Linked DNA regions of Limibacter armeniacum. The protein of the gene in region 1 interacts with the protein of each later gene in a pairwise test. Links are inferred from orthologs where the notes say so. Each region holds a gene or a part of one and is shown on either strand. Other genes may lie near its edges.

Region 1 (14,946 bases):
GTTCTTGAGATATACTGGAAAATGCGTTCAGTGGTCAAGATTCGCTCAGTAATGATGGTGGAGTACTCGTCAGCCACTTCTTTCTGTCTCTTGAGGAAAAGTCCCAAGAGTGTCCAAGGTCCAACCTTGATAGGTTTTTTAGGCTCAAATATAAGCTTTAAGGCTAGCCAGTTGGTTGCATAACCCACAATGACGCCAAATAGCGGTAACAACCACCAAGGGTTATAGAAGTAGGCAATCACCATCTGTGTGATTCCAAATAGGGAACCGAAGTAGAATCCCGACTTTTCTATAAACTTGAACTCTTCCTTTCCGCATTTAATAAAGATGGTATTCAGTAGTCTTTTGTCTTTGGATACAGCTTCCAGCGTCAGCATTTTAAGGTCAAGCATTTCTTTGATAGACCCACCGATATCTTCCATCACCTTGGTGACCACTGAAGGAATATTGCTTCCTGCTGTATCATATACAACTTGCTTGGCTTTTTGAGGTGTTTTTTCCCATATGGCAGGGGCTTCAGCCATCATTACTTCATCGACCGTTTTTCTAGTGAGGTCAAGCAGACTAGCTTGCATTTCTTTAGCAACGAACTCAGGATCTAGCTGACTGAAATGCTCATCGATCTTCAGTAAGTTGGTTGTAAGCAAGTCTACCGCCTTGTCTGACATTTTTCGAGCATTTGAGGGGATGATGCCCTGCCAGCCAATTGGTCTTATCCCAATATAATCCAAAGGGTAAAAGGTCATTTTGATCGCCATAATATTGGTGAACCACCCAATGATCCCACTGGAAAGAGGTATGGACAGGTAGAGAAATATTTCCTTGATTAATGGCGTCATATATTGGGATGTCTATTTAAGTTTAAAGTTATTCATTAAAAAATCTAATTCGATAGCTGAACTGAAATTATCTCAATTGAGGGGGCTTTGTTTTTAACAAATGATAAAAAATACCTTAAACAGTGTGCATTTCCATATTCATATTACGTGTATTTTTGACATTAATTTAAATGATTTACTACATTGACAAACTACCGTAAATCATATAGGAAATAGTAGTGCCAAGTATCTGAAAATTAAGTGTCAATATTTATTATATCCTATAACAGATTGATTCGGTATTTTTTGTAAAGCTATACAAAAAGTACAAATACTGACTGATTAATCGAGACTACTTTTACCATATCAAATCGTTTAAATATTAAAAGTCTCGCCTTTCAACCAAATCAGTATTGGTACCAAACCAAATCACAATGGAAAATTACTACGATTATATAGTTATCGGATCTGGATTCGGAGGAAGTGTTTCTGCTATGCGCTTATCAGAGAAAGGGTACTCTGTATTGTTAATTGAAAAAGGAAAGCGCATTAAGGACAAGGACTTCCCGAAATCGGATTGGAATATAAGGAAATTTCTTTGGGCACCTCTACTTCGGTGTTTTGGGTTTCAGAAGCTTACTTTTTTTAAAGAAGTATTCATTTTGGGAGGTGTTGGAGTAGGTGGTGGAAGCAATGTCTATGGGAATACTCATATGATACCGGGAGACGAGTTTTTTGAGAATAAGGTCTGGGCTCATTACCGTGACTGGGAAAAAACACTGACGCCATTTTATGACAAAGCCAAGTTTATGCTTGGAACAATACCCTACACAGATTTTCATCGTGAGGATGAGATACTGAAAGAAGTCGCAAGGGACATGGGTAAAGAAGAGTCATTCGGAGGTGTAAATATTGGGGTATATTATGGGGATCCGAATAAGGAAATAGATCCATACTTCAAAGGATTAGGTCCTGCACGTAAAGGGTGTCAGAAGTGTGCTGGCTGCATGATCGGCTGCCGTCATAATGCCAAAAATACCTTAGAAAAGAACTACCTCTATTTTGCTGAAAAATTTGGGACAGAAATTTTACCAGAGACCTTGGCAACAAGTATTTCTCATGATGGAGCGTATTACACTGTTGAGACAAAAAGCAGCACTAAGCTTTTTGGTAAAGAAAAGAAAAGCTTTCGTGCTAAAGGGCTTGTGGTCAGTGGTGGTGTAATTGGTACTCTAAAGATGCTATTAAGTCAAAAGTTTGAAAATGGTACACTATCAAAGCTTTCTGACAAACTGGGTTCTAATATTCGAACAAATTCAGAGATGCTGTGTGGGATTGCCAATACGGATGAGAAGCTGAACCATGGAGTTGCAATCAGTTCATACTTTAACCCTGACAAAGATACACATATTGAAGTTGTAAAGTATAATACTGAATCAGGCGCTATGGGACGGTTGGCTGCAATGGCGGCTGGTCCAGGACCTGGAGTAGTCAGGATAGGGAAAATGATCGGACATATTATTTCAAAGCCACGACAGTTTTTGAAGGCTACATTCAAGTTCAGGAAATGGGGTGATCAGTCGCTGATTTTACTCGTAATGCAGTCATTGGAAGAGTCCATGAAGATGGTTTGGAAGAAGGGGTTGTTTGGTGGAAGTATGAAATTTGACAGTAAAAGCAGCAAAGCTGTCTCTGCTTATATCGATATTGGGCAACAGGTACTGTACCGATATGCAGAAAAAGTAAATGGAACGCCTCAAAATGTTTTGACAGAAATACTCTTCAATACACCTATGACGGCACATATCCTTGGCGGATGTCCAATGGGTAAGAATGCGGATGAAGGTGTTGTCAATGATAAGTTTGAGGTCAATGGCTATCCAAATATGTATGTCTTGGATGGCTCAATCATTCCATGTAACCTAGGTGTAAACCCAAGCTTGACAATCACCACGCTTAGTGAATATGCCATGGCTCAAATACCCAAGAAAGATGGGTATCATGGCAAATCTTTGGATGAAATGCTGAAAGAGATAGAATCAAAACAATCCGTTAAAGTTGAAAGATAAAATTGTAATGATTTTTTATCCTCTAAATAGCGTAGCTTCGTAAAAGCTACGCTATTTTTATGTCGAAATATGTTGACTGGATTATTTCCAAATATAATCGGCTATATGAGGGGCAATGACGTATTTCATAATTAACTTCTACTGTGATGCTAAAACAACCAGAAGTTGGATTAAAAAACTTTTTAAGAAGAGAGTTATTCAATTCTCCATTACAAATGCTAATACTAACCAATAATGAAAAAACTATTTAAAGGCGCATTTTATACATTTGACTTACTCTTGGTTGGAGTAGGAGCATTTTATTTTTGGGCAAAGTCTCCTAACCTCAAAGAAGCGGAGTACAGTAAAGTTATGACTTATACTGACGCTGAAGCGTCTAAGAATGATTCAGTCTTTACTCTGCTAACCTATAACATTGGGTATTTGTCAGGAATGCTCAATAATCAAAGTGTAAAGATGGAGAAAGTGCTGTTTGAAGATAATATGAGGAGGGCTAAAGAAAAGCTTTCGGCTGTCAATGCAGATATTATAGCTTTTCAGGAGATTGATTTCAACAGCAATCGTTCTTATAAAGTCAATCAGCATGATGAGCTGGCAAAGCACCTTAAAATGCAGTATGGAGCAATTGCAGTCAATTGGGATAAAAAGTATTTGCCATTTCCATATTTTCCTGTTTCAGCTCATTATGGAAGAATTGTTTCCGGACAATCGTTCTTGAGTAAGTTCCCGATTAAGGAGCACGAAAGAATTGTATTGGAAAAAGTGGAAAGCCAGCCATTCTATTATAAAGCCATGTACCTCGATCGGTTAGCTGAAGTTGCCAAAATTGATATTAATGGCACTGAGGTCATATTGATCAATATACATACTGAGGCTTTTGACCAGACAACCAGAATCAACCACATCGAATATGCACAGCAATTATTTAAACAGTATGCTAAGAGTTATCCTGTAATTTTGCTGGGAGATTTCAACAGTGATCCTGACTATGAGAATGCAGGAATTAAGATCTTGCTGGATGATCCTGAGATGGGAGTGGCGTGTCCTGAGTCAGAATTAAATGAAGGACAAGCTGTAACTTATTATCCTGATAATGAGCATCTGGATTTTATATTTTACACCAAGGATAGAATTGAAAGTCTGGAATGGAAAGTGCTAAGTGACTTTGGAGATATTTCAGATCATTATCCTGTTATGATGAAATTCAGGTTTAAATAAAAAGAAGGCTGACAGTTTATGTCAGCCTTTTATTTTTATAGCAGTTTCTTAATAGCCTTCTCAAGATCCTCAGGAGTGTCTATTCCAATACTCTCTTTGTCTGTGATACTCACCTTTATCTTATAACCATTCTCCAACCAACGTAGCTGTTCTAGCTTTTCTAGCTGCTCAAGGGTAGAGGGTTTTAATTGTGTGATCTTTTCAAGCACATCGCTTCGGTAAGCATACATTCCTAAGTGTTTGTAGAAATCATGCTGGGCGAGCCATTCATCCTGAGGGAAGTCTCTTAAGAATGGGATTGCCTGTCTGCTGAAATAGATCGCATCAGCCTCGCTGTTTTTGATCAGCTTGACTGTGTTGGGGTCAAAAAGCTTTTCAGCCTCTTTGATTTTGATCCCTAATGTAGCGATTTCGGTTTCACCTGATTGAAGTAATGCTGCCAGTTCATCAATCTGAGATGGATCGATAAAAGGTTCATCGCCCTGAATATTGATCACATATTGATAAGTCTCTTCTTGCAACTGCAAAGCTTCAAAGCAACGATCAGTACCACTTGGGTGATCTGTAGAAGTCATGACTACATTGCCCCCAAAACTTTGGACATGATCATAAATCTCTTGATGGTCAGTAGCCACAACTACCTTGTCAATTGATTGAGCCTTACTTACTTGTTCATAGCAACGCTGAATCATGCTTTTGCCTTTGATATCTGCCAAAGGTTTGGCTGGAAATCTTGTGGAGGCATAGCGGGCAGGAATTATTCCTAGAATCATATAATTGTTTATCCTAATTTTTGCTTCAGATTATGCGCAAAAATAGGATAAATTAGAGATTTTCTGAATCAGAGTGAAGAAATTGAAAGTTCGGGACTTTTACTGTTTTGGAAATGGGAGCCATTGCCCATGCCAATCATAATAATACAGGCTGTTGAACTTCTTTTTGTAATCATAAAAAGAAGGAATGTTATAACAGTAACCATGGTAATAGTATTCCTTTCCGTTAGCGATGGCAAACTCAAGCTCCAATAACATTGTAAGTAACCCAAGACTATACTTTCCGTAGTCAAGGTCAAACATTCCGTAAATGCTTGAGCAAGTATTTACTGTTTCATCCATAAAGCTACAGGCAATCAGCTTTCTGCCATCATAAACGCTTACTTCCTTGGTTAAGAGTGGGCAGTATGCCGGAGATTTGTAAGAAAGGAAATCATAAATGCTTTGAGGGATATTTTCCTTGAATTTTCTTTTGTGTCTTTCGAACAGTGCTACTTTTTCGGCATCCACTTCAAGGTCTTTGATCTCAACGCTAAATTCCTTGTTCTTAGCTAAAATTTTTCTTTGACTTTTACTGAACTGAAAGTCCTTCATACTGATGCGAAGTGGCATTACACTGCAAACCCTATTCTCGTAAATGCTGATATTGTATCGGTAAAACTTCTCCCCAAAATGTCTCCATCCAGCGGCCAAAAGCATTTCCATCTGTTCAGATGTTACTTTCTCATTCTGGAACTCTTCAATTATTAACCTACTTGACATATTCATTTCTTAGACTTTGACCAGTTGAGCAGATACAGTTTAAAAAGTGTCTGTTTGTCTTGTAACAAATGTAGTATACAAAATAGTAATTTCAGGGATAAAAAAAGCCGAAGCGGTAAACTTCGGCTTTTTGGTGTTAGACGGCTGTGCCTATTACGATATCTCAATGGACCTTACTGTTTTGGGTACATTTGGGTCTTTTTTAGGAATGTTCAGCATCAGTACGCCATTATTATGACTTGCTTTTATGTTCTCAAGGTCTACATGGTCCTGTGGTAATGTAAATGAACGCTTGAATGACTGATAACTGAATTCCCGTCTTCTGAATTGACCTTTATCTTCTTCATTCACTTCGCTTTTGACCTCACTCGATATAGTCAACACATTGTCGTTTACTTCAATCTTAAAGTCGTCCTTGTTGATGCCAGGTGCGGCAACTTCTAATTCATAGGCCCGTTCAGTTTCTTTTACATTCACAGCAGGCATTTTGTTACCTGTAAAGAAGTTTTCACTCAAATCAAACAGGTCTTTGTTGAATAGGTCCTCAAACATTCTCCCGAATGTTGGAAGCATTCCAGGTTCTTTTTTAATCAGTGACATAGCGAAATGGTTTATTGGTTTAACATGAAATAGGTCAGCTATATACTGACTGTGTGTTGTTGATTTTACATTATAAAATTCAATTTCTGTACCATTTGAAAAAAGACTATTTTCTTGATCAATATTGTGTCAAAATGACTGATTAAGAATGCTTAAGGATAGATTTTGCTGAAATTTTGTCAAGGTTGACTTTCATTTTGTCAGCAGAAGGAATATTTGAGCTGTATTTGAAATGTACTAATTGATTGTGGAAAAAAATCATAACTTTGCTTATCCAAGCAACCATATAATCCGCACACTGATATGAAAGAAATAAAAGAACACGAGAAAGCACTGATCAGTAAAAGTTTTCTGTCAGAAGACCTAGCAGCTCACTTATTGAATATTGAAACCACACTGGATGAAACCAGACTGTTGCACTTGCATAGGAGTGAAGACTATGAAGTAGATAAGTTGCTGATTGCCTATGATAAACAGCAGCAGCTGATTGAGAAATACCTTAAGGAGTTTATTAGTGAAAAAGAGCCTGCCGTTGAAGATGACTTGCCGCCGATGATCCGCAGATGGGTTAATCCATTGCTGGTTGAATTGTATATGTATGAAGATGAAGTAGCGAAGTTTATCCTTCAGAAAGAGCAGGGGATTAATTCATAAAAATTCAATTTAATCTAGGTTTTATTAAACCTAACGGACATTTCATAGTTTTAGATTAATAGTCTATACTTGCAACTGCGTTTGAAATTGAAAATTTCCTAAATGCAGAAATGAACAAATGTGAAAACTTTCAGGTAAACTGAATTTCTATATGACGAATCCGAGAAAGGGGGCTAATAGTTCTTATTGGGGAGGGATCAAGGAAGCAATCAGTACTTCAATAGAAGGAGTGAAGCTAACACTTGATCACTTCAACAAGGCTATTAGTAAGGAAAGAAGGCAACCAATTGGCACTTCACACGAAGATTATTTCACGAAATATCAGGAAGGAATTGTGACGATGGAGTATCCTCGTGAGAAGTTTCCTGTACCTGATGTGGGTAGGTACAAGCTTCACAATGAGATTGATGACTGTATTGTCTGTGACAAGTGTGTCAAAGTTTGCCCTGTGAATTGTATTGATATCGAACCTGTGAAGTCCGCTGAAGTAATTGGAACCACTTCTGACGGTACACCGAAACGTATCTATGCAGCCAAGTTTGATATTGACATGGCAAAGTGCTGTTTCTGCGGTTTGTGTACTACGGTTTGCCCAACGGAATGTCTGACGATGACTAAGGATTATGAATTCAGTGAGTACGATCTATTTAAGCTGAATTATCAATTCTCAGAGATGACCCCTGAAGAAGTCGAAGAGAAAAAGCGTCTTTTTGAGGAAGCTCAGGCTGCTAAAAAACAAGCAGCTGCAAAAAATACTGAAGCAAAGCCGGAAAGTACAGGAACTGCAAAGCCTAAATTCAGACCGAGTTTCAAACCGAAAGTATAGTAGCGTATCATGGAACAGTATATATTTTATTTTTTTGCGGCTGTAACCGTATTGCCTGCTATTCTGATTCTTTTTACCAGAAATGTCCTTTATTGTGCGTTGATGTTGCTACTCTCTTTTTTAGGAGTTGCTGCGTTATATGCCTTGTCAGGAGCTGACTTCCTTTCCATTACTCAAATTGTGGTTTATATGGGAGGGATCCTCGTATTGCTGCTCTTTGGGGTCATGTTTACTAAAACACGGGAAAATAAGGGGTTGTATTCAGGTAGCTCCAATTTTTTTGGTGGTATTATCGCCAGCTTGACAGCATTTGCATTACTGAGTTATACAATAGTTCAGACGGTTTGGCAGGATGTTCCTTGGATTGCAGATGCCGCTAATGCAGGCGAAATCCATAACGGTTCATCTATCAGAATCATTGGCGTGAACTTGATGACGGACTTTATTCTGGCCTTTGAGTTGATAGCCGTTTTGTTGCTTGTGGTTCTAATAGGAGCGGCATATGTAGCTGGGAAAGACTCAAAATCCTAGCTTTTTTCTTTAATAATTGATTACATTTCCTTAACTTTTGGTTTATACATTACATGATTTCTCAATAGAAAGATCTATTTAAAAGTTAGAGGAACGTTCCCCAGGAACTTATAATTTTGATTACATTTGTATTTCGTGCCTATAAGTACGAGCAGCGATTCAAACAATTTGAATCGTTTTTTCTTTTCAGATTAGGCCATTAAACCTATATCAAAATGTCAAATATCACATATTATACCGCAGAAGGGCTACAGAAGCTCAAGGATGAACTGCATAGGCTGAAAACACAAGGAAGAAAAGAGATTGCTAATGCGATTGCAGAAGCAAGAGATAAAGGTGACTTGAGTGAGAATGCTGAATACGATGCAGCAAAGGATGCACAAGGGCACTTGGAGGCAGAAATTGCACAACTTGAAAATCTGGTAGCTAACGGGAGGGTCATCGACCAGTCTAAACTAGATACAGATAGAGTAGGCATTCTTTCACGCGTGAAAATCAAAGCACCAAACGGTACCGTAATGGAATATCAGTTGGTGGCTGCCAAAGAAGCTGACCTTAAGAAAAATAAGATTTCTGTTGATTCACCAATTGGTAAAGGCCTAATTGGAAAAAGAGTTGGTGACAAAGCAGATATTGTTACACCTCGTGGTAAAATGATTTTTGAGGTACTCGATGTAGGCTTGTAATATACCTGAAGAAGTCTCTTGATATATTATAAGTATAAAGGAACTGCTGACTTTTGAGTTGGCAGTTTTTTTTTGCCCTAATTCTCAATCAGCTGAGGTATTTAACGCTTTTTTTGAATGAATGGCTTTGCACAGCTCTATGGCTAATTCTATATTTGGTACAGAAAAAAGAAAATAGATTCTTAGTATATCCAAAAACATTTGAACCGATGGCAACAATCTTTTCTAAAATTATCGCAGGCGAAATCCCTTCTTACAAAGTGTATGAAGATGATAAGTATTTGGCTTTTCTTGACGTATTCCCTTTGAAGAAAGGGCATGTGCTACTGGTACCTAAGCAAGAGGTAGATTACATGTTTGACATGGAGGATGAGGATTTGGCAGGCTTGTATATTGTTGCCAAGAAACTTGCTGCGGCTATCAAGAAAGCCTATCCGTGTAAAAAAGTAGGGCAGGCTGTAATTGGCTTGGAAGTTCCACATGCGCACTTGCACTTGGTTCCTTTGAACGATATCGGAGACCTGAACTTTACATCCGAAAAGCTGAAATTGGCTCCTGAGGAAATGCAGGAAATTGCTGATAATATCAAGCAGTATTTGTAATACAAAGATTTTGATGTTTAGCGAAGCACAAGCTTCGCTTTCATTTTGAAAAACAATTAAGTCTATAATTGCGACTGCATATTCATAGCAACCAAATACTCACAAACATCTTTTAAGAATAAATCAACATGGACCGCAATCAGGCAAAAGAAAGAATTGGAGAGCTGACCGAAAAGCTGAACTACTACAACTATCAATACTATATGAATAGTGTTTCAGAGGTGTCAGATTATGAGTTTGATACACTGCTGAAAGAACTTGAGCAATTGGAAAACCAATTTCCAGAATGGCAACAGGATGATTCACCTACACAGCGTGTTGGAGGAACCATCACAAAAGATTTTGAGACGGTGACTCACCGCTATCCAATGCTTTCTTTATCCAACTCGTATGATGAACAAGACTTGTTGGATTTTGATAACCGTGTCCGTGATGCTATCGGGGATGACTTTGAATATGTTTGTGAGCTTAAATTTGATGGAGTAGCCTTGAGCTTGACTTATGAGAATGGAATTCTTAAGCAAGCTGCGACGAGAGGTGACGGTGTGCAGGGTGATGATATCACGGCAAACGTCAAGACTGTTCGTACGATACCTTTAAGGCTTCATGGAGAGGATGTTCCAGAACTGTTTGAGGTACGTGGTGAAGGTTTTATGAGCAGAGAGTCTTTTAATAGAATCAATAGCCAGATTGAAGCGGAAAACCTGAAAAGACAGTCTGCTGGAAAGAAATTACAAAACTTGCTGGCAAACCCTCGTAATGCGGCTTCAGGGACATTTAAGATGCAAGACTCTGCTGTAGTGTCAGAGCGAAAGCTTGATTGTTTTGTATACAGTTTTATCTCTGACAACAATCAGGTAGCAACACACTTTGAGGCACTAGACAAGTTAAAGAAATGGGGCTTCAATGTTTCACCAACTTTCAGAAGCTGTAAGAACATTAAGGAAGTTCTTGAGTATATCCATGATTGGCAGGAGAAGAGATTTGAACTTCCTCTAGATACTGATGGCGTGGTAATCAAGGTAAATGGCTATAACCAGCAGCGTACATTGGGTAATACATCCAAAAGTCCTCGCTGGGCGATAGCTTATAAGTACAAGGCAGAAAGTGCTACCACTCGCCTTAATTCGATTACATATCAAGTAGGAAGAACAGGAGCAGTAACACCCGTAGCAAATCTGGAGCCTGTGCAGTTAGCTGGAACAACGGTTAAGCGTGCATCCGTTCATAATGCCAATGAGATCGCCCGCTTGGATCTACACGAGCACGATATGGTGTACGTTGAAAAAGGTGGGGAAATTATTCCAAAAATTACTGGAGTAGATGCTTCGGCTAGAGAAGTAGGATCTTTACCGATTGAGTTTTTGAAAAACTGTCCTGCCTGTCAGACAGAGCTGATCAGAAAGGAAGGAGAAGCGGCCTATTATTGTCCTAATGAGCGTCAATGTCCTCCACAGGTAAAAGGAAAAGTGGAGCATTTTGTGCAGCGAAAAGCGATGAATATCGACTCCTTGGGCAGTGAGAGAATCGAGCAATTGCTGGAGAAACAATTGATTGCGGATGCTACTGACCTTTATTCGCTTCGTAAAGTGGAGCTAATTGCAAAACTGGATAAGTTCAAGGAAAAGTCAGCTGACAAGCTTATTGAAGGGATAGAAGCTTCAAAAGAAATCCCGTTTAGCCGTGTACTTTTTGCAATAGGCATTCGCTTTGTAGGAGCTACTGTAGCTGAAAAGTTGGCTGAGCATTTCAAAAGTCTGGATGCTTTGTCTCAAGCTAGTAAAGAGGAATTGGTGAATGTTCCTGAAATTGGGGAGAAAATTGCAGACAGTGTAAAAGAGTTTTTTGCTGATCCGTTAAATCAGGGATTTATTGAAAAACTGAAGGCAACTGGTGTGAAACTTGAACTGGATGAAAGTGAACTTTCTACCTCTGCCGAAACAGGTGATGCATTGGATGGAAAAACATTTGTCATCTCAGGTGTGTTCACCCAATTTAGCCGTGATGAGCTAAAGGCAATGATCAAAGCCAATGGCGGGAAAGTGACTTCTTCTATCTCCAAAAAGCTAGACTTTCTGGTTGCTGGTGACAAAATGGGACCAGCCAAGTTACAGAAAGCATCTGATTTGGGGATTAATATAATTTCTGAGGAAGAGTTTTTGGCGATGGTTCAAAACTGAGGGATTCAATCTAAGTAAAGTGCAAGTGAAGCTTGTCTCTTTATTTTAGCAGCAAATTGATTTCTTTATTCAGTTAAAAAAAATCATTCACCCTTATTCTGTAATTTTGACATTATATTTGTGCTAATCTTCAGGTAAGGGTGAGTTGCCTCACTTTATGATATTGATGTAAGACGAACTAAACTATTGATATACGTGAATTCAGTTAAAGAATTTTTTTTCAAGCAGAAAATCAATAAGGCTATGGCTAACAGTAAAACGGTACCAAGAAAGACGGTATCCTTTTCTGATGCCCGCAATATTGGAGTGCTGTTTCAGGTTAATCACGACCTGGAAGTAAAAGTGCTGAAAAAGTTTATTCAAAAACTACAGGATAGCGGTAAGAACGTAGATGTGTTGACTTTTTTCAATAGTGGAGAAGTAAACCTCTATAACTTCAACTTTAAATTCTTTACTGATAGTGAAATCAAGTCGTTTGGAGAGATAGATTCCGAAGATGCGCAAAGGTTTATAGACAAGAACTATGATTACCTTTTCTTTGCCTCTGTAGAAGGTGGTCTTGCATTTGACTATGTGCTAGCAGAAAGCAAAGCATCATGTAGAGTAGGGATTAGCAGAGAAGGAAAAGAACCATTTTTTGAGCTTATGGTAGGAGCCAATCAGAAAGAATTGGATGATATGCTCGAAAATATGCTGAAGGTGGTGGAAACAATCAGGGTTTAGAAGAGAGAGAAATTTTTCTGTGAGGTAGAAAATTATGAAAGCATTAAACGGTACTGGTGTAGCTTTGATTACACCTTTCAATGAGGAAAATGAAGTGGACTTTTCTTCATTGAAAAAGGTCCTTGATCACACCGCTCCTTATGTTGATTATTGGGTTGTGAATGGTACGACAGGGGAGTCAGCCACTCTTACAGGAGAGGAAAAGCAAGCGATACTTGACTTTGTAGCTGAGTATAATAAGGGCCTAAAGCCAATTGTTTTTGGAATAGGAGGGAATAATACACAGGAAGTCATCAGCCAATTAGAGGCATTTGACCTACAAGAAGTTGATGCCATACTATCCGTAGCTCCCTATTACAATAAACCTACTCAACAGGGGATGTTGCGTCATTATGAGCTAATTGCTGATCATGCAACAAAACCAATCATCTTATATAATGTCCCTTCTCGTACGGCAGTCAACATGACTGCTGATACCATCTGTCAACTTTCTTTCCACCCGAATATTATTGCTGTAAAAGAGGCTTCTGGAGACCTGACTCAAAGTCTTTGGATCAAGAAGAATGCAGCAAAAGGTTTTCTATTGATCTCTGGTGAAGACCCACTTACTGTACCTTTGATTTCAATAGGTGCAGTAGGGGTGATTTCAGTAGCGGCTAATGTGGTGCCTGAATCTTTTTGTAAGATGGTAAACCATGCACTTAACAATGATTTTGAGCGTGCAACATCTATACTGATGGAATCAATACCTTTGATTGAATCATTGTTTGAAGAGGGGAACCCTACTGGTGCCAAACAAGCTTTGGAGTTGATGGGAGTTTGTAGCTCCTCTGTGAGGTTGCCACTGTTCAGAGCTTCAGACCAGTTAAAAGAAAAAATCCAATCCTTACTTTAGGAAATTCCGGTTACGAAATTCATGAATAAAAAAATCCGCAGTGCAAAAGCAGTACTGCGGATTTTGTATTTGTGCTCAATTAATGAGCAGAAATCATCACGAATTACTTCGCGTTATTTTTGATTTCCTGTACTTCAAGTCTGATGTCTTGAGCAAGTTTTTTAATTTCTTGCATGTTCTTTCTTACTCTTGTACCTGCAGCTTGAACGTTGTTTTCGTAGAATTTCGCTGCATCCTCTTCGGTTTGTTTTACTAGTTCAACTAGTTGCTTAAATTTTTCCATTGTTGAAAAGTTAGTGATGTAATCAGTAATTAGTTTTACTTACCTAAGGCAATTTATGAAATAGTTGGTAAAATCCTAAACATCCCAAACATTTTTATGAATATTTAAAGAAAAAAAAACGGATAACCCATTGAGGCGAAGCCACAATTGGATTATCCGTAGATATATGTCCGAAAGGACGTTATTTTTTGGTATTATGAGAATATCACTGGTTCAGCCTTTGCATACTCTCCAGACTCCAATTTATCCTTGATAGCCTTGAAAGCAATAATAGTCTCTTCAACATCTGATAGCGAGTGAGATGATGTAGGGATCAGACGTAGCATAATCACGTCTTTTGGCACTACAGGGTACACTACTACTGAACAGAAGATGTTGTAGTTTTCACGAAGGTCCATTACCATGTTTACAGCTTCGTTCTGGCCACCTTTCAGGAATACAGGAGTTACAGGTGATTCACCTGCTGCACCTAGGTTAAAGCCAGCTTCTCTCAAGCCATTCTGCAGGGCAGTAGCAATTGTCCAAAGCTTGTCCTTCAACTCAGGCATTGTACGAAGCATCTCCAGACGCTTCATGTTACCCAATACCAATGGCATTGGCAGCGTTTTGGCAAAGATTTGAGAACGAGTGTTGTAACGAAGGAATTCGATTACTTGCTCATCTGCTGAAACAAAGGCACCAATTGAAGCCATAGATTTAGCGAAAGTAGAGAAGTAGATGTCAATACCATCCTGAACACCTTGCTCTTCACCTGCACCAGCACCTGTTTTACCCAGTGTACCGAAGCCGTGAGCGTCGTCAATAAGAAGACGGAACTGGTGTTTCTTCTTCAGTTCTACGATCTCTTTCAGTTTACCTTGGTCGCCTAGCATACCGAATACACCTTCAGTAATAACAAGAACCGCACCACCTGTTTTTTCAACCAGCTTAGAAGCTCTTTCCAGCTGCTTGTCACAGTTTTCAATATCGTTATGAGGGAAAACGTAACGCTTTCCAGGGAACATTCTCAGTGCATCAATGATACATGCGTGGCACTCAGAGTCGTATACTACAACGTCTCTTCTGTCAAGCAACGCATCGATAACGGACATAATACCTTGGTAACCGAAGTTCAGAACCATTGTGTCCTGCTTGCCTACGAATTCACTCAACTGAGCCTCAAACTGCTCAATGATTGTTGAGTTACCTGACATCATCCGAGCTCCCATCGGATATGCCATTCCGTAATCAGCTGCAGCTTCCGCATCAACTTTTCTTACTTCAGGGTGGTTAGCCAAGCCCAGGTAGTTATTCAAGCTCCAAGTAAGTACTTCTTTGCCTCTGAAT
Region 2 (15,251 bases), on another replicon or contig:
AGTTGGGTGACGGCGTGCCTTTTGCATAATGAGCCTACGAGTTGCACCTCACCAGCAAGGTTAAGTTCTTCAAGGGACGGAGCCGCAGCGAAAGCGAGTCTGAATAGGGCGCCATAGTTGGTGGGGGCAGACGCGAAACCGTGTGATCTACCCATGGCCAGGGTGAAGACGGGGTAACACCCGTTGGAGGCCCGAACCAGTTGACGTTGAAAAGTCTTTGGATGAGCTGTGGGTAGGGGTGAAAGGCCAATCAAACTCGGAAATAGCTCGTACTCCCCGAAATGCCTTTAGGGGCAGCGTGGGGTGTTTTCTTGCGGAGGTAGAGCTACCGATTGGACTAGGGGGCTTCACCGCCTACCGAATCCAGACGAACTCCGAATGCCGCAAGATTAAGCCCTGCAGTGAGGGCTGGGGTGCTAAGGTCCCAGTCCGAGAGGGAAAGAACCCAGACCGCCGGCTAAGGTCCCCAAATCTGTGTTAAGTTGAACAAAGGAAGTGCAGTCGCGGAGACAGCCAGGATGTTGGCTTGGAAGCAGCCATTCATTTAAAGAGTGCGTAACAGCTCACTGGTCGAGTGACAGCGCATCGATAATAATCGGGCATTAAACACAGTACCGAAGCCGCGGACTAGTAATAGTGGTAGGGGAGCATTCTACGGGCATCGAAGCCGCATGGTGATGTGTGGTGGAGCGCGTAGAAAAGCAAATGTAGGCATAAGTAACGATAAAGAGGGTGGGAACCCCTCTCGCCGAAAGACCAAGGTTTCCCGGGCAACGCTAATCGGCCCGGGGTCAGTCGGGACCTAAGGCTAAGCCGAAGGGCGATGCCGATGGCAAGCGGGCAAATATTCCCGCACCCGCATGGCAACGAAAGTGACGGAGTGTGTGACTCCTCGCGCAGTGACGGAATACTGCGTTGAAGGACTCGTCCGACAGTACTGCAAACCCTCGGGGGCGCAGATAGCAGGGGGAGCACGCTTCCAAGAAAAGCAAGCCATGCGGCCCGTACCGCAAACCGACACAGGTGGTTGGGTTGAGCATACTAAGGCGCTCGAGTGATTCATGGCTAAGGAACTAGGCAAAATGGTCCTGTAACTTCGGGAGAAAGGACGCCTCCTCCTTCGGGAGAGGCCGCAGTGAAAAGGCCCAGGCGACTGTTTAACAAAAACACATGGCTTTGCGAAGTTGAAAGACGATGTATAAGGCCTGACACCTGCCCGGTGCCGGAAGGTTAAGGGGGGACGTTAGCGTAAGCGAAGCGTTGAACCGAAGCCCCGGTAAACGGCGGCCGTAACTATAACGGTCCTAAGGTAGCGAAATTCCTTGTCGGGTAAGTTCCGACCTGCACGAATGGTGTAACGATCTGGGCACTGTCTCGGCCATGAGCTCGGTGAAATTGTAGTCGCGGTGAAGATGCCGCGTACCCGCAACGGGACGAAAAGACCCCATGAACCTTTACTGCAGCTTAGCATTGGCTCTGGGTAAGTGATGTGTAGGATAGGCGGGAGACTGTGAACCGGGTTCGCCAGGATCCGGGGAGTCGCCCTTGAAATACCGCCCTTTGCTTGCCTGGTGTCTAACCCTTAACGGGGGACATTGCTTGGCGGGTAGTTTGACTGGGGTGGTCGCCTCCAAAAGAGTAACGGAGGCTTTCAAAGGTCCCCTCCGTACGGTCGGCAACCGTGCAGAGAGCGCAATGGCACAAGGGGGCTTGACTGTGAGGCTGACAAGCCGAGCAGGTAGGAAACTAGGACATAGTGATCCGGTGGTTCCGCATGGAAGGGCCATCGCTCAAAGGATAAAAGGTACTCTGGGGATAACAGGCTGATCTCCCCCAAGAGCTCACATCGACGGGGAGGTTTGGCACCTCGATGTCGGCTCGTCACGTCCTGGGGCTGGAGAAGGTCCCAAGGGTTGGGCTGTTCGCCCATTAAAGTGGCACGCGAGCTGGGTTCAGAACGTCGTGAGACAGTTCGGTCTCTATCTGTTGTGGGCGTAGGAAGCCTGAGGAGTTCTGACTTTAGTACGAGAGGACCGAGTTGGACGAACCTCTGGTGCACCGGTTGTTCCGCCAGGAGCATTGCCGGGTAGCTATGTTCGGATGGGATAAGCGCTGAAAGCATCTAAGCGCGAAACCCGCTCCGAGATGAGGCTTCCCTTAAAGGGGTGTTGTAGATGACAACGTCGATAGGCTGCAGGTGAAAGGGTTGAGAGACCCGGGCCGAGCAGTACTAATCCCCCGTGACTTTCCTTCGCTTTTCTTCTGCCCGCAAGGCGGGCAGGCCTCCAGGCAGTATGGTACTATAAAAATCAAAGAAACAGAAAGCCTTTCAAAAGCCTTCATGGCGGTGAGAGCGCGGGTGAACACCTCTTCCCATTCCGAACAGAGCAGTTAAGCCCCGCAGCGCCGATGGTACTGGGATAACACCCGGGAGAGTAGGTCACTGCCAGTCTTATACAAGCACAAAGCCTTGCACATATCAATATGTCGCAAGGCTTTTTTATTTTACCATTATTCTGTTAAATTCTAGTTAACAAAAGACTTATTTAAGTCGTTAGCCAAAAGTTAGAATATTCTAATAATAGAACGGACTTTAAGTGAAAAGTCCTTGTTTAAAGGGTATTTGAGACGAATTCTATTGAATTTTAGAAAGAAAAAATAAGATTTATTTGTTTTGCTACACTACTATTTTTTATAATTGTAAACTGAGGTTAACAACTGTTAATCATTCATCTTTTTTACTACTAAACTAAATAGTATGAAAGCTAGATTAGTATTTCCATATGCCATTTGTTTGTTCTTGACAGTAAGTTTATATCAATGCAGCAAACTGAGAGATAAGGAAGAGTCGATGCAGCCTAAAGAACAGATGAAAGAAGCAGCGGTTACCAAGACCATGAATACATCATATCAGCTGAACGATAGTTTGTCAGCAAAAGGTGATGTACAATAACCTTGATGTTAAGTTATCAAGTGTATTGTGTGATTGAAATTTTTGAAATACCTGTGAGGTAAGCATTGAAAAATTCAGTGCTTTTTTTATGCATTACGTTGAGTTGTAATGTCTCAGGTAGGGATATAGATATTAAACTAACGAACAAGATTAAATATGAATCGCTTTTTTGTGAGGAACTCATTGTTTGCATTACTATTAATGACATGTACAATTGGTATTGCAAGTGCGCAGAATGAGCCAGTGAAACAGGATACAACAACGAATACAAAGGTTGTACAGGAGCCTTATAAAGCACACAATACATATTTGCCTTATGCAGTCTATGCTCCAGAAACAAGTGTTGAATTTGGTATGTTCGTTTTGAGACAGTTCAAACCAAAGGGAGCAGGTGATGAAACTAGGCCTTCTAATGTTCAATTATCGGGTGCTTATACGTTAGAAAAGCAATATAAAATAACAGTTGATTATTCATTTCTTTCACCTGAGGAGAAATGGATGTCAAATGGGTATATAACCTATAGAAGGTTTCCTGAAAAATATTATGGCATTGGTTCTGATGCCAAAGCTGAAAATGAGCAATCAATTGACTGGAAGAGTATAATCGTAGAGGTTCAAGGGTTGAGAAAGGTTAAGCCTAGCATGTTTGTAGGTGCACAATTGCGATATGTAAACATGATGGATGTGACTTTTGAAGAATGCGAGGATTGCATTGACGAGCCTGTATTACCTTTGGGAGCTGAAGGAGGCGTTAGTGCTGGTATTGGTGCTGTGTACATCTGGGATACGAGAGACGCTATCTTGACACCAACAAAAGGACATTATATAGAGCTTTCTGCGACAACATATGGCAGTGGAACAGGAAGTGACTTCAGTTTTACATCCATTAAATTCGATGCTCGTAAATACTTTGACTTCTCGGAGAATACTGATGGGAAAAGCATCTTAGCTTTGCAAACTAATATACAGCAGACTTATGGTGATGCCCCTTTCAGAGAAGTTGCACTGCTTGGTGGTGGTGAGATGATGAGAGGTTATTATCAAGGTAGGTATCGAGACAATCATTTAGTAGCGGTACAGGCTGAGTACCGTAAGTACTTGTTCTGGAGGATTGGAGCGACGGTATTCGGATCAGCAGGAAATGTGGCATCCGACTGGAATACATTTGAGTTTAGTAACTTAAAGGCTGCAATGGGAGCTGGTCTTAGACTAAACCTGAATAAAAATGATACAGCAAACCTTCGTTTGGACTATGGTATAGGTAATGGTACAAGTGGGTTATATATGACATTTGGTGAGGCATTCTAACCCCCAAATGATTTATAAAAGAACAATTGTGAAGCGTGAATTTCTTTAATAAAGAAGTTCACGCTTTTTCATTCAGTCATTTTTACTAAATATGTTACATTTGTATTGCGCTTAACGGCGCATTTTGTGTTAAAGAGAGCATTTAGATAACAAATTAACTGTCGGTTGTGCGGAGAGCCAACCTTGTTTTATAAATACTGAACGCATGTCAGAGTACAATCACAAGGAATTTGAGCCGAAATGGCAACAGTATTGGAAAGAGAATAATGTATATAAGGTAGACATTGATGTCAGTAAGCCAAAGTACTACGTATTGGATATGTTCCCTTACCCATCGGGAGCAGGTCTTCACGTAGGGCACCCGCTTGGGTATATTGCATCGGATATTGTCAGCCGATATAAAAGACTGAAAGGTTTCAATGTGCTGCACCCAATGGGTTTTGATTCATTCGGATTGCCGGCTGAGCAATATGCAATTGAAACAGGGCAGCATCCTGCGATTACTACTGAGCAGAACATTGATACATTCAAAGGACAATTGGATAAAATCGGTTTCAGTTATGATTGGAGTCGTGAACTGCGTACTTCATCTCCTGACTTTTACCGTTGGACACAGTGGATATTTGAGCAACTGTTCGGTGCATGGTACGATAAGTATGCCGGCAAAGCAATGCCTATCAGTGACCTGATTGCTAAGTTTGAAGCAAATGGTACTGAAGGGATTAATGCAGAGAAGGCTGAAGCTACTCCATCATTTACAGCTGAAGAGTGGAAATCATACTCTAAGCAGAGACAAGAAGAGTTGTTACTGGATTACCGTCTGACATATCTGGATGAAGCAGTGGTGAACTGGTGTCCTGCTTTGGGTACTGTTTTGGCAAATGATGAAGTGAAAGATGGACTTTCTGAGCGTGGAGGACATCCAGTAGAGCGTCGAATGATGAAGCAGTGGATGATGCGTATCACAGCATATGCTGACCGACTGCTAGAAAACTTGAATGATCTTGATTGGTCTGATGCTGTAAAAGAGATGCAGCGTAACTGGATTGGTAAGTCACGTGGTTGTGAGTTGGATTTTAAAGTAAAAGACAAGGATATCACGCTGACAGCATTCACTACACGCCCTGATACCATTTATGGTGTTACTTACGTAGTACTTGCTCCTGAGCATGAGTTGGTGGCAGAGTTGACTACTCCTGAGCAGAAAGAGGCAGTTGAAGCATATGTAGAGGTGGCGAAAAACCGCTCTGAGCGTGAGCGTCAGGCGGATGTGAAACATGTCACAGGTGTATTTACAGGTTCATATGTGATTAATCCAATTAGTGGAGAGGAAGTGCCATTGTGGACAGCTGATTATGTACTGGCAGGATATGGTACAGGTGTCGTAATGGCAGTACCTTCATCTGATGACCGTGACTTCCGTTTTGCTAAGCATTTCGATCTTCCTATCAGATGTGTTATTGAAGGCACTGAGGAAATGGAAGATCCTACAGAAGTGAAGAAAGGTAAAATGATCAATTCAGATTTCATCAATGGTTTGGAGTCTGATGAAGCCATGAAGGTGATCATTGATAAAGCAGTAGAACAAGGTGCTGGAGAAGCTAAAATCAATTACAGAATTCGTGATGCAGTATTTAGCCGTCAGCGTTATTGGGGAGAGCCTGTTCCTGTTTACTATACAGAAGAAGGGATTCCTCATGTTATAGAAGCGGACAAGTTGCCATTGGAGTTGCCTGCAGTGGATGAGTATTTGCCAACTGAGGATGGAGATCCACCACTAGGTCGTGCCACTGACTGGAAACACGATGGAAAGTACGATTATGAACTGACAACCATGCCAGGTTGGGCTGGTTCAAGTTGGTATTTTTTGCGCTATATGGATCCTCAAAACAACGAGCGTTTTGCGAGTGATGAAGCAGTGAAATACTGGAATGAGGTAGACTTCTACTTGGGGGGTACTGAGCACGCAACAGGACACTTGTTGTATTCTCGTTTCTGGAACATGTTCCTGTACGATATGGGTTACATTTACCATGAGGAGCCATTCAGAAAACTGGTGAACCAAGGTATGATTCAAGGTAGATCAAGTTTGGTTTACAAGATCAAGGATACGAACAAGTTTGTTTCTGAGGGATTGAAGGATCAGCATGAGGTTCAGGTATTGCATGTAGACATCAAACTGGTTAACAGCAATGATGAACTGGACATTGAAGGTTTCAAAGCTTGGAGAGCAGACTATGCTGATGCAGAGTTTATCTTGGAAGACGGTGTTTACAAGTGTGGACACATGGTGGAAAAGATGTCCAAGTCTAAATATAATGTGGTTAACCCTGATGAGATCGTAGAGCGCTATGGTGCTGATACACTCAGAATGTATGAAATGTTCCTAGGTCCATTGGAGCAGTCAAAGCCTTGGAGTGTACAGGGTATTGATGGGGTAGCCAAATTCTTGAAAAAGCTTTGGAAACTGTATATCAATGAGCAAGGTGATGTATTGGTGACAGACGAAAAAGCGAATGATAAGGAGCTGAAAGTTCTTCATAAGACAATAAAGAAGGCAGGTGAAGATGTTGAAAACCTATCTTTCAATACTTCGGTGCCGGCATTTATGGTTTGTGTGAATGAGCTGACTACCCTGAAATGTCATAAAAGAGAGGTGTTGGAACCTTTGTTGGTAATTCTCTCTCCATTTGCTCCACATATTGCTGAAGAACTGTGGCATACAGCTTTGGGGAATGATACAACAATTGTAGATACTGTTTTCCCTGAGCATGAAGAGAAATACTTGGTTGAATCGTCACATGAATATCCGGTGTCTATCAACGGTAAGATGAGAACCAAGATCAGCTATCCGCTTGACAAGCCTAAAGGCGAAATCGAGAAGGAAGTATTGGAAAATGAGATTGTTCAGAAATGGGTAGATGGTAAGCCTCTTAAGAAGATTATCGTCGTACCTGGCAGAATTATCAATATCGTTGTCTGATAGAAGACTTCAAGTACAGTAAATTAAAAAAGGCGGGATCCAAAAGATCCCGCCTTTCTGTTTCTGATTAGACTATGATTCTGGTAAACTATTCTCTCGAACTATATTCGGCAGACAAAGGCTACCAAAAAGTATAAGTCGAAGCATAATGTTCACAAAAAAAGAGTATCCAAAAAAAGTCTTTTTTGCTTTATGACTTTATGACAACCTGATAATGAGGGTGGACAAGAAATAATGATGATTATTAACACTTATTGGGAAAAGGAGCGGGTAGTGTAAAATGGTAAGCTTTTTTTGGTACCCAAATGATAATTGAAGATGGATTCAGCGGCTTTCAAACAATTAGTTGGATTATAGTAATAGAGGCATTAACAAACGTTTTTTAGAGGTTGATAATGTTTTTCTGGGCTTAGGAAGGGGACAGAACGAATTTCTTAGAGACTAGGTTATTGATTCGAACCGGTCAAACAATTTACCACTATTTACTTTACACAATTTGCCATTGAGCGCTTGTGAGAAGCATACACTAACAGAGCCGGTTTAAGTAATCAAACAACTTATACCAAATCGATTATTCACCATACCTGTAGCATTAACCCACCTCGTAACACATCTGGCCCTGTTCTTTAGGGCGTGTCTTCGGCTCATTGTGAAAAACCTCAAGTTGTAAGCTGTCAACCTGATTGATAGAGGCTGATATATTCAGTGCTCAATCTTCAATGTTTTCCGAACTGTGTTTACGTGGCATACAGCTATCTAGGTAAACAGTTATCAGCCATGAAAAACGCTACTCGCATGATTGACTTTATCAAAGACTTTGTTGCTTGGCATGAGAAGGTGTTCTTTCGCAGTTTTGAGGAGGTCTATGATCTATATTTTGTAGTGAAGTATCCTTTTATTCAAAATAAACGAGGGCGCTTTATCTGTGTAAAAGAAAATGGAAGGCCTCACAATACATATTATGTGAATTTCTCAGAAATAGAGGATACGCTAATGCTGCCCTCTGACGGTGCCAGACTGTTATTTTTGGCATTTTTGAGAGAACAGCATTGTGATGAAGGCTTTGACATGGAAATGCAACGAAGCTATTTCAGAGAAAGGATGGAACTGCAAAGGTATCTTACTTGCAGAGACTAAGCACATCCGAAAAATCCTGAGGCAGTTCGCTGTCAAAGACTAATTCTTTACCGGTAAAAGGCTCAACAAAACCGAGGGTTTTGGCATGGAGTGCATGTCTTGTCATAACTTTCAATATGTCTTGTCTTTTTTCCACTCCCTTCATAAAGTACCTTTCGTCACCTACCAATGGGTGTCCCAAATGTTTCATGTGAAGTCGAATTTGATGTGTCCGACCTGTTTCAAGGCGGCAACTCACCAAGGTAATATCTCCTAACCGTTTTAAAACCTTGTAGTGAGTCACGGCTTCTTTGCCAAAACTTTTGTCGTCAGAAACCTCAATGGACATCAGGTTCTGAGGATTTCTACCCATGTAATTTCTTAAAGTGCCTTCATCGTTTACTGGGTTACCCCAAACGATGGCTTGGTATTCACGTAAGGTCGACTTTGTACTGAACTGGGCATCAAGAGCCTCGTATGCCTCTTTGTGTTTGGGTATGGCAACAATACCTGTTGTATTCTTGTCAATCCGTTGGACGAGACAATCCTTTACCAAGTTTTCCGGTTCCCCTTTTTCTTCATAATAATGCTGTAAGGCATTCAGTAGGGTATTGCCATAGTTGCCAAGCCCTGGGTGCATAGGCATGCCTGCAGGTTTGTTGATGACAATGATATCCGCCGTTTCATAAAAGATATTGAGCTGTACTGCCAAAGGCACGATTTCATCGTGTTTGCGAAAAGACTCCATCCATAAGATTTCATCTTCACCTTTTACGATGTAGCTGCTTTTGGATTTTTTCCCATTTACAGTGACTTTTCCTGCTTTGATATGGGCTTGAACCATGCTTCTACTTTTATTTTTCAGATTGTCTGAAAGGTAATGGTCCAAGCGTGTTGGTTTGGTGGTGAACCCTGCAATTATTTTTTCGTGCTCGTACAGCATTTCACTCAATTACTTACTGCTTTCCTTAAATAGTGATTTACGCCCGTGAATACTGCAAATAGGACATTTTTCAGGCTTGTGGTTTCGGGCTGGACAATACTCCCTTCCAAAGTAAATGATTTGGAGGTGTAAATCATTCCACAGTTCCTCAGGGAATAACCTTTTGGCATCTTTTTCAGTTTGCTGAACATTTTTACCTGTTGTCAGTCCCCAACGGTACATAAGTCTGTGTATATGTGTATCAACAGGGAATGCCGGTACGCCAAATGCTTGAGACATCACTACGGATGCTGTTTTGTGTCCAACAGCTGGCAAAGCTTCTAAAGCCTCAAAAGACTGAGGTACCTCACCATTGTATTTTTCAATCAAAATTTCGGATAGCCCGTGTATACCTTTCGACTTCATTGGAGAAAGGCCGCAAGGCTTGATAATCTCTTTAATCTCCTCAACAGACATCTTAACCATATCATAAGGATTGTCAGCTTGCTGAAAAAGAAGTGGTGTAATTTGGTTGACACGTTCATCAGTACATTGAGCTGAAAGCAATACAGCAATCAGTAATGTATAAGGGTCTTTATGTCTAAGTGGAATAGGAGGTTCTGGGTATAAGTTTTGCAGAACCTCAATAATATTTTCGACTTTTTCCTTTTTGGTCATCTTATCCTGATTAAAAAGCAAATGGCAGATGATTTGAAAATGTATTTAAATTGTGAAGAATTTTCTGCCAAATTGTATATTTCAATTATATTTTAGGTCGCAAAGATATTGAAGTAAAGGTTGTGGTGAAAAAAATTACCTCCTTACTTTAAGGATTAAATATCAAAATTGGCAAGTAAAACAGTTCTGTAGTGTGTAAATATAGGATTGGTAATTGTCATACTCTAGATAGAAGCAAGTCACTTTTTCATAAATCAGTTTGAAATTGGAACAAAGTAAATACGATACGATCGAAGAGGCGGTACTGATAGACGATATCAAAGCCGGAAACCAAGAAGCATGGGAGTATATTACTCGTAAACTGTATAACCCTATCCTTAACTTTATTACAGGTATGGTGAAGGACCGGGAAACAGGAGAGGAACTTACGCAAGATGTATTTGTCAACTTTTGGGCAAAAAGGGAAAGGCTTAATATCAATATTTCATTGAAGGCATACTTATATCGTGCAGCGAGAAACCATACGCTGAACTTTATCAAGAGAAGAAACTTTGAGCAAGACTATCAGAGAGGGTTAGCTCACACGCTGGAGTATTCGAAAAACGATACAGAGGATGCATATCATTTCAGTGAGCTTGAGAAAAAACTGTACGATGCAATTGATTCGCTTCCTGAAAACAGGAAAGAGATCTTTATGTTGAGTCGTTTTGAGGATATGACCTATAAGGAAATTGCGCAGACGTTGGATGTACCTGTCCGTACTGTGCATTATCAAATTGGCTTGGCTCTAAAAGATCTACGTGAAAAATTAAAAGGTTATGCAGATCCTAATTTGATGGGGTTGACGGGGATTTTGTTCTTTTTTACGCTTTTGAAGGATTTTATCTAAGAATTTTTGTCCATATACAATGTTGGTTTGTCAGTATTGTAGCTTGGATATGTCTTTCGCTCAAAAAGCAAAGACCTACTAACATCAAATTGAGTTTAAAATAACAGGACAACATAGCTTTTTTACAAGCCTTATATAGTGCTCAAAACACCAATGAGTATGAATGATAAAATTAATTGGACCCTTATTAGTCAGTACCTTGGAAAAGATGGCAGTGATGAGGAAATCCGTTTGGTAGAACAAATGGTTAAAGAAGATGCCTCTTTTGCTAGGTTATTGAAAGAGATTACCTCTATCTGGGAGGAAAGTGCTGCATTGGGTAAGAAAACCCGACTAACACTTTCTGAAGCGGAGATTCAAGAACGAATCCTGCAAGTCAAGCAAAAGTTAAGTGAAACCGAAGCTGAAGAATCTAAAATTGCAAGAATTTTAGGTGATGCATCTGACGAGTCTGTTTCAGATGGTGAGTTCTTACAGTCTTCCCAACAAATATGGAAGGCTGCAGGAAGTATTGCTTCTAAAAGAGCAGTGAAACTATCGGATAATGATTTGGATAGTGCAATGGCTAAAATGAAGTCTCGCATCAGCCAGATGGAAACTGGAGCGACAAACACTCCTTTGCAAACGACGGTAACAAAGTCTGAAAAACCTGCAGCAGCAACTTCTAATGTTGTACAGATGAAGACTTCTAGTACAGCTTGGATGAAGTATGTAGGAGCTGCAGCAGTGGTATTGCTGGTATTGGGTGCCGGTTTCTTTATATTGAAGAACGAGGTGCTGAAGCCAGAAATGTCAATTGCAATCGCAAAGGAGGAAGCTAAGCGAATACAACTTGCCGACGGTTCAGAAGTATGGCTTAGTGAAGGCAGTGAGTTGTCATATCCAGTAGCATTTCAAGGAAACAGCCGAAATGTTAGTCTAAAAGGACAGGCATTCTTTGAAGTGACTAAGAATCCAAAGAAACCATTTGTGATTGAAACAGAAAATAGCCATACACGTGTTCTTGGAACTTCGTTCAGATTGACTGATCAAGCAGGTCAGATTGAGATGGAAGTTGTGACAGGTAAGGTGGAGTTTTCTTCTACCAAGTTACATGATGAAAAGGTGCTGTTAGTAGGAACAGAAAAAGCATCCTTAATTGATGGCAAGATGGTCAAAGGTGCTACCGATATGGACCATGCTGCTTCCTTGATGAGATCAGAGTTGGAGTTCAAGGCAAATACAATGACTGAGGTTGTCAATACATTGAATAAGGCTTATGGCAAGAACATTACTATCGAAAGTGATGAGCTGAAAGAACGTAAGTTTACAGGTGTACTGAAGAACAAGTCGTTTGATAAAGCAATAGAGCAAGTAGTAACTGTAATTGGCGCTGAGGCCAATTATATGGAGGATGGATCTATTGTTCTGAAATGATCAGACTTACTTAAAGATAAACTAGAGGCAGCTTCTTAATGGAGCTGCCTTTTTTGTTTTATGTCTTCAAGTATTGAATTGGAATAGAGCTTTTTTGTAAGAGAAAATAATGCCGAAGGGATTGAACAAAAGTAGTCATGTTTTTTTGCCTGTGGTATAAGTAAATCACATTGATCCTGAATCTAGCTATTCAAATAAAGAGTGTTCATAAACTAGTGAAGAGTGTAAAACTTCCGGTTTCAATTATACCTATGCGATGCTCAAATAGAAGAATAAAGAGATTAACCTAGCTAGGGAGAAATACTAGTGGAATATGCAATAGGTTGTGGAACTTTGTTTTATTCAATTATCAGAATAATAAAAGCCATCTTTATATCTCATAAAGATGGCTTTTCAATTAATTATAATCGTATCCTAGCTTAACTCAGCTTAAATCCTACTACCAGTAGGTCATCTATCTGACTTTGAGGTTTTGAGCCACTGTGACTCCATTTTTTGACAAAATCAGCAAGTACTTTTTCCTGCTCATCCATTGGCTTTGAATGGATCACATAAAGAAGCTCTAGGAATCGTTTATTCATCAGTTTTCGTCCTTCTGGACCTCCAAACTGATCGGCATAACCATCTGAGAAAATATAGAAAGTAGTTGGCGTATCAACCTTTATACGGTGTTTGCTGTATTGGAAACCTACCTCAGCATTACCAATTGAGAACTTATCTCCTTTGATGCGGAATACCTTTTGGTTTTTGATATAAATCAGTGGATTCTTGGCTCCAGCAAATTCCAATATCTTTTTCTCCTTATCCCAAACACAAATGGCAATATCCATTCCGTCTCGTGAAAGGGAGCCATCTTTGTGGAGTTGTTCCTGAACACTTTTGTTTAGTAAGTCTAAGATCTTCTCAGGAGAAGTTTCTTTTTTGATGGTGACAGCTTGTCTTAAGAAGCTATCTCCTAGCATAGACATCAATGCGCCTGGAACACCATGACCTGTACAGTCTACAGCAGCAACAATTAATTTGTCACCTGTGTCTTCTAACCAATAGAAGTCTCCACTGACGATATCTTTTGGCTTGTAGAAGATAAATGATTGAGGAAGCATTTCCTGTACAGCCTCTGTAGAAGGAAGAATAGCTTTCTGAATCTTGTGAGCATAGTTGATGCTAGCAGTAATCTTTTTATTCTTCTCTTCAATAAGTTTTCCATTTTCCTCAACCACGTCACGCTGTGCGGCGATCTCCTCATTTTGCTGTTCCAGTTCAAGATTCATTTCCTGCATGTCGAGGTTGATCTGGCGAAGCTTTTCGGATTGGGAGAGTATCTCCTCATTTCTTTGAGCCAGCTCTTCTGTACGTTCTTGTACTTTTGCTTCTAAAGTTTCCTTAGCTTCTTTTTCAACCCTTATACGTTCCTGTATTGCATGCTTATGCTCTTCACGATAGATTCTGTATCGATCACCTAGAGCCATGGAAAGGAAGGCAACCTGAATGATATTACCGATGGTCATGGCATTTTCCGTCCAGAAATTAGCAGGAACAACGTTGGTGATTTTTACTACATAGATACCAATACCAATTAGGTAAAAGAACCAAGCCATTGTAAAGAATCTGGCATATCGATGTCCTTTCGCCCATGCCGTAAAGCCAGTGAACAAAATTGAGAATCCAGCAGGCATTGCCGTTACACGGGCAATCATGGTTGCCGTTGCATATCCAAAAATTGGTTCAGAAATGATATTTAGGATACCTAAGCCATACATCGAATATAGAAGTATAGCTGTAGCAGGGGCATACTTTTTCGGATTGAGAAATTTGAATGTAAACCAAGTGGAACCAATTACCCAAATTCCGATAACCATCAGAGTTACCCTATTGGCAATAGCAGGGTAATCATACAGGATATATTGGAACACATGCCCTTCAAGCGAATGGTAAAAGAGCGTACTCATGATTACAGGCAATGCGTACACAAGGTAGCTGTTATCACGAATCGAGAAATACAGGAATATGTTGTAAAGACACAAGAGCATCATCATTCCGAAGAAGATACCATTACCTAGCTCTTTCTTTGTGCTGACCTCAACGAATTTGTTTTCTCGGTAGATCTTAAGCGGTAATGTGATGGGGCCTTCTGTCTGTACTCTCAGGAAGAGTGAATATTTACCTTCTTTCCTCAAATCCAAGGGGTATAGAAAGTGCCTGTGCTTGAGTGGCCGCTTACTGAAATTATAGCGGTCACCTGTTTGGTAACTGCTGATGTTTCCATCTGGGTCTTTCAGGTAAATGTCCAAATAATCAAGTGACGGATAACCAATCTCCAGCAGCCAATCATTGATGGAAGTGTGATCTTGGTTGATGATGTCGGTTTTGAACCAAAAGATATTGGTCGAAAAACCTAAATCTAAGATGCCTGTATCTGTGTTTGGAATAAAACCATCAAAACTGTCTGTAGCAATGTCTTCAATGGTTTTCTCATTCTCTGGGTCAATGTAAATGGATATGTTGGGTGTTGGGTCAATTACATCAAAATTTTGATCCAAAGTTAGTTCTGAGTTGCTTTGTCCGTTGGCAAGTAGGCTTGTTAGTAGTATCACTATCAAGGACAAGGCCCTGACGCTAGGATAGTTCATATAATGAATAAAAGGTTATATGTACAATATTTTATTAGTTTAGTAATATAAGTCAATTATTAGAAAAATATTATCTGTAGAATAATAAAATCATATAATTTTCGATTAAATACATGGATTTGTGGAGCAGCTTCGGTATTTTAATCTAGTTAGTGCTGAAAAAGGAATTCAGCAACCTAATCATTAATGCCAATAAACACTTTATGTTAGATCTAGTCGAAAGAGCCAAAAGGTACAGCCCACGTACCGCATTGTGCGACAAAGAAGGTAGTTTTACATACCAACAATTACTACAGGATTCATCAAAAGTCGCAGCCTCTCTTCTTGCAGGAAGTCAGGATTTATCCGAAAAAACG

Evidence for each region.
Region 2: the proteins of ligA (region 1) and leuS interact in binary tests that used the Escherichia coli proteins (3 or more experiments, as listed by UniProt). The link is inferred for Limibacter armeniacum from one-to-one orthologs.

Annotation. Positions count from the first base shown.
Region 1 is NZ_JBAJNO010000008.1:2,429,743-2,444,688, reverse strand. The notes cover bases 9,218-12,193. They hold ligA (NAD-dependent DNA ligase LigA), read left to right. Parts: upstream 9,218-9,667; coding sequence 9,668-11,719; downstream 11,720-12,193. Other genes in these bases: V6R21_RS15915 (DUF6913 domain-containing protein), read left to right, coding at 11,915-12,193; V6R21_RS15925 (HIT family protein), read left to right, coding at 9,218-9,539. In the rest of the region: V6R21_RS15975 (DUF445 domain-containing protein), read right to left, coding at 1-839; V6R21_RS15970 (GMC oxidoreductase), read left to right, coding at 1,253-2,887; V6R21_RS15965 (endonuclease/exonuclease/phosphatase family protein), read left to right, coding at 3,122-4,105; kdsB (3-deoxy-manno-octulosonate cytidylyltransferase), read right to left, coding at 4,141-4,878; V6R21_RS15955 (arginine-tRNA-protein transferase), read right to left, coding at 4,978-5,640; V6R21_RS15950 (Hsp20/alpha crystallin family protein), read right to left, coding at 5,794-6,240; V6R21_RS15945 (hypothetical protein), read left to right, coding at 6,544-6,894; V6R21_RS15940 (4Fe-4S dicluster domain-containing protein), read left to right, coding at 7,046-7,720; V6R21_RS15935 (NADH-quinone oxidoreductase subunit J family protein), read left to right, coding at 7,730-8,251; transcription elongation factor GreA, read left to right, coding at 8,467-8,937; more of V6R21_RS15925, read left to right, coding at 9,147-9,217; more of V6R21_RS15915, read left to right, coding at 12,194-12,442; dapA (4-hydroxy-tetrahydrodipicolinate synthase), read left to right, coding at 12,477-13,337; V6R21_RS15905 (histone H1), read right to left, coding at 13,441-13,620; V6R21_RS15900 (aminotransferase class I/II-fold pyridoxal phosphate-dependent enzyme), read right to left, coding at 13,815-14,946. UniProt on the Escherichia coli protein: DNA ligase that catalyzes the formation of phosphodiester linkages between 5'-phosphoryl and 3'-hydroxyl groups in double-stranded DNA using NAD as a coenzyme and as the energy source for the reaction.
Region 2 is NZ_JBAJNO010000009.1:431,970-447,220, reverse strand. What follows is about bases 4,164-7,444. They hold leuS (leucine--tRNA ligase), read left to right. Parts: upstream 4,164-4,466; coding sequence 4,467-7,244; downstream 7,245-7,444. Other genes in these bases: V6R21_RS19495 (BamA/TamA family outer membrane protein), read left to right, coding at 4,164-4,261. Outside these bases: V6R21_RS19500 (hypothetical protein), read left to right, coding at 2,759-2,953; more of V6R21_RS19495, read left to right, coding at 3,155-4,163; V6R21_RS19485 (hypothetical protein), read left to right, coding at 8,022-8,381; V6R21_RS19480 (RluA family pseudouridine synthase), read right to left, coding at 8,365-9,303; nth (endonuclease III), read right to left, coding at 9,313-9,960; V6R21_RS19470 (RNA polymerase sigma-70 factor), read left to right, coding at 10,226-10,849; V6R21_RS19465 (FecR family protein), read left to right, coding at 11,009-12,265; V6R21_RS19460 (7TM diverse intracellular signaling domain-containing protein), read right to left, coding at 12,685-14,895; V6R21_RS19455 (acyl-CoA synthetase), read left to right, coding at 15,099-15,251.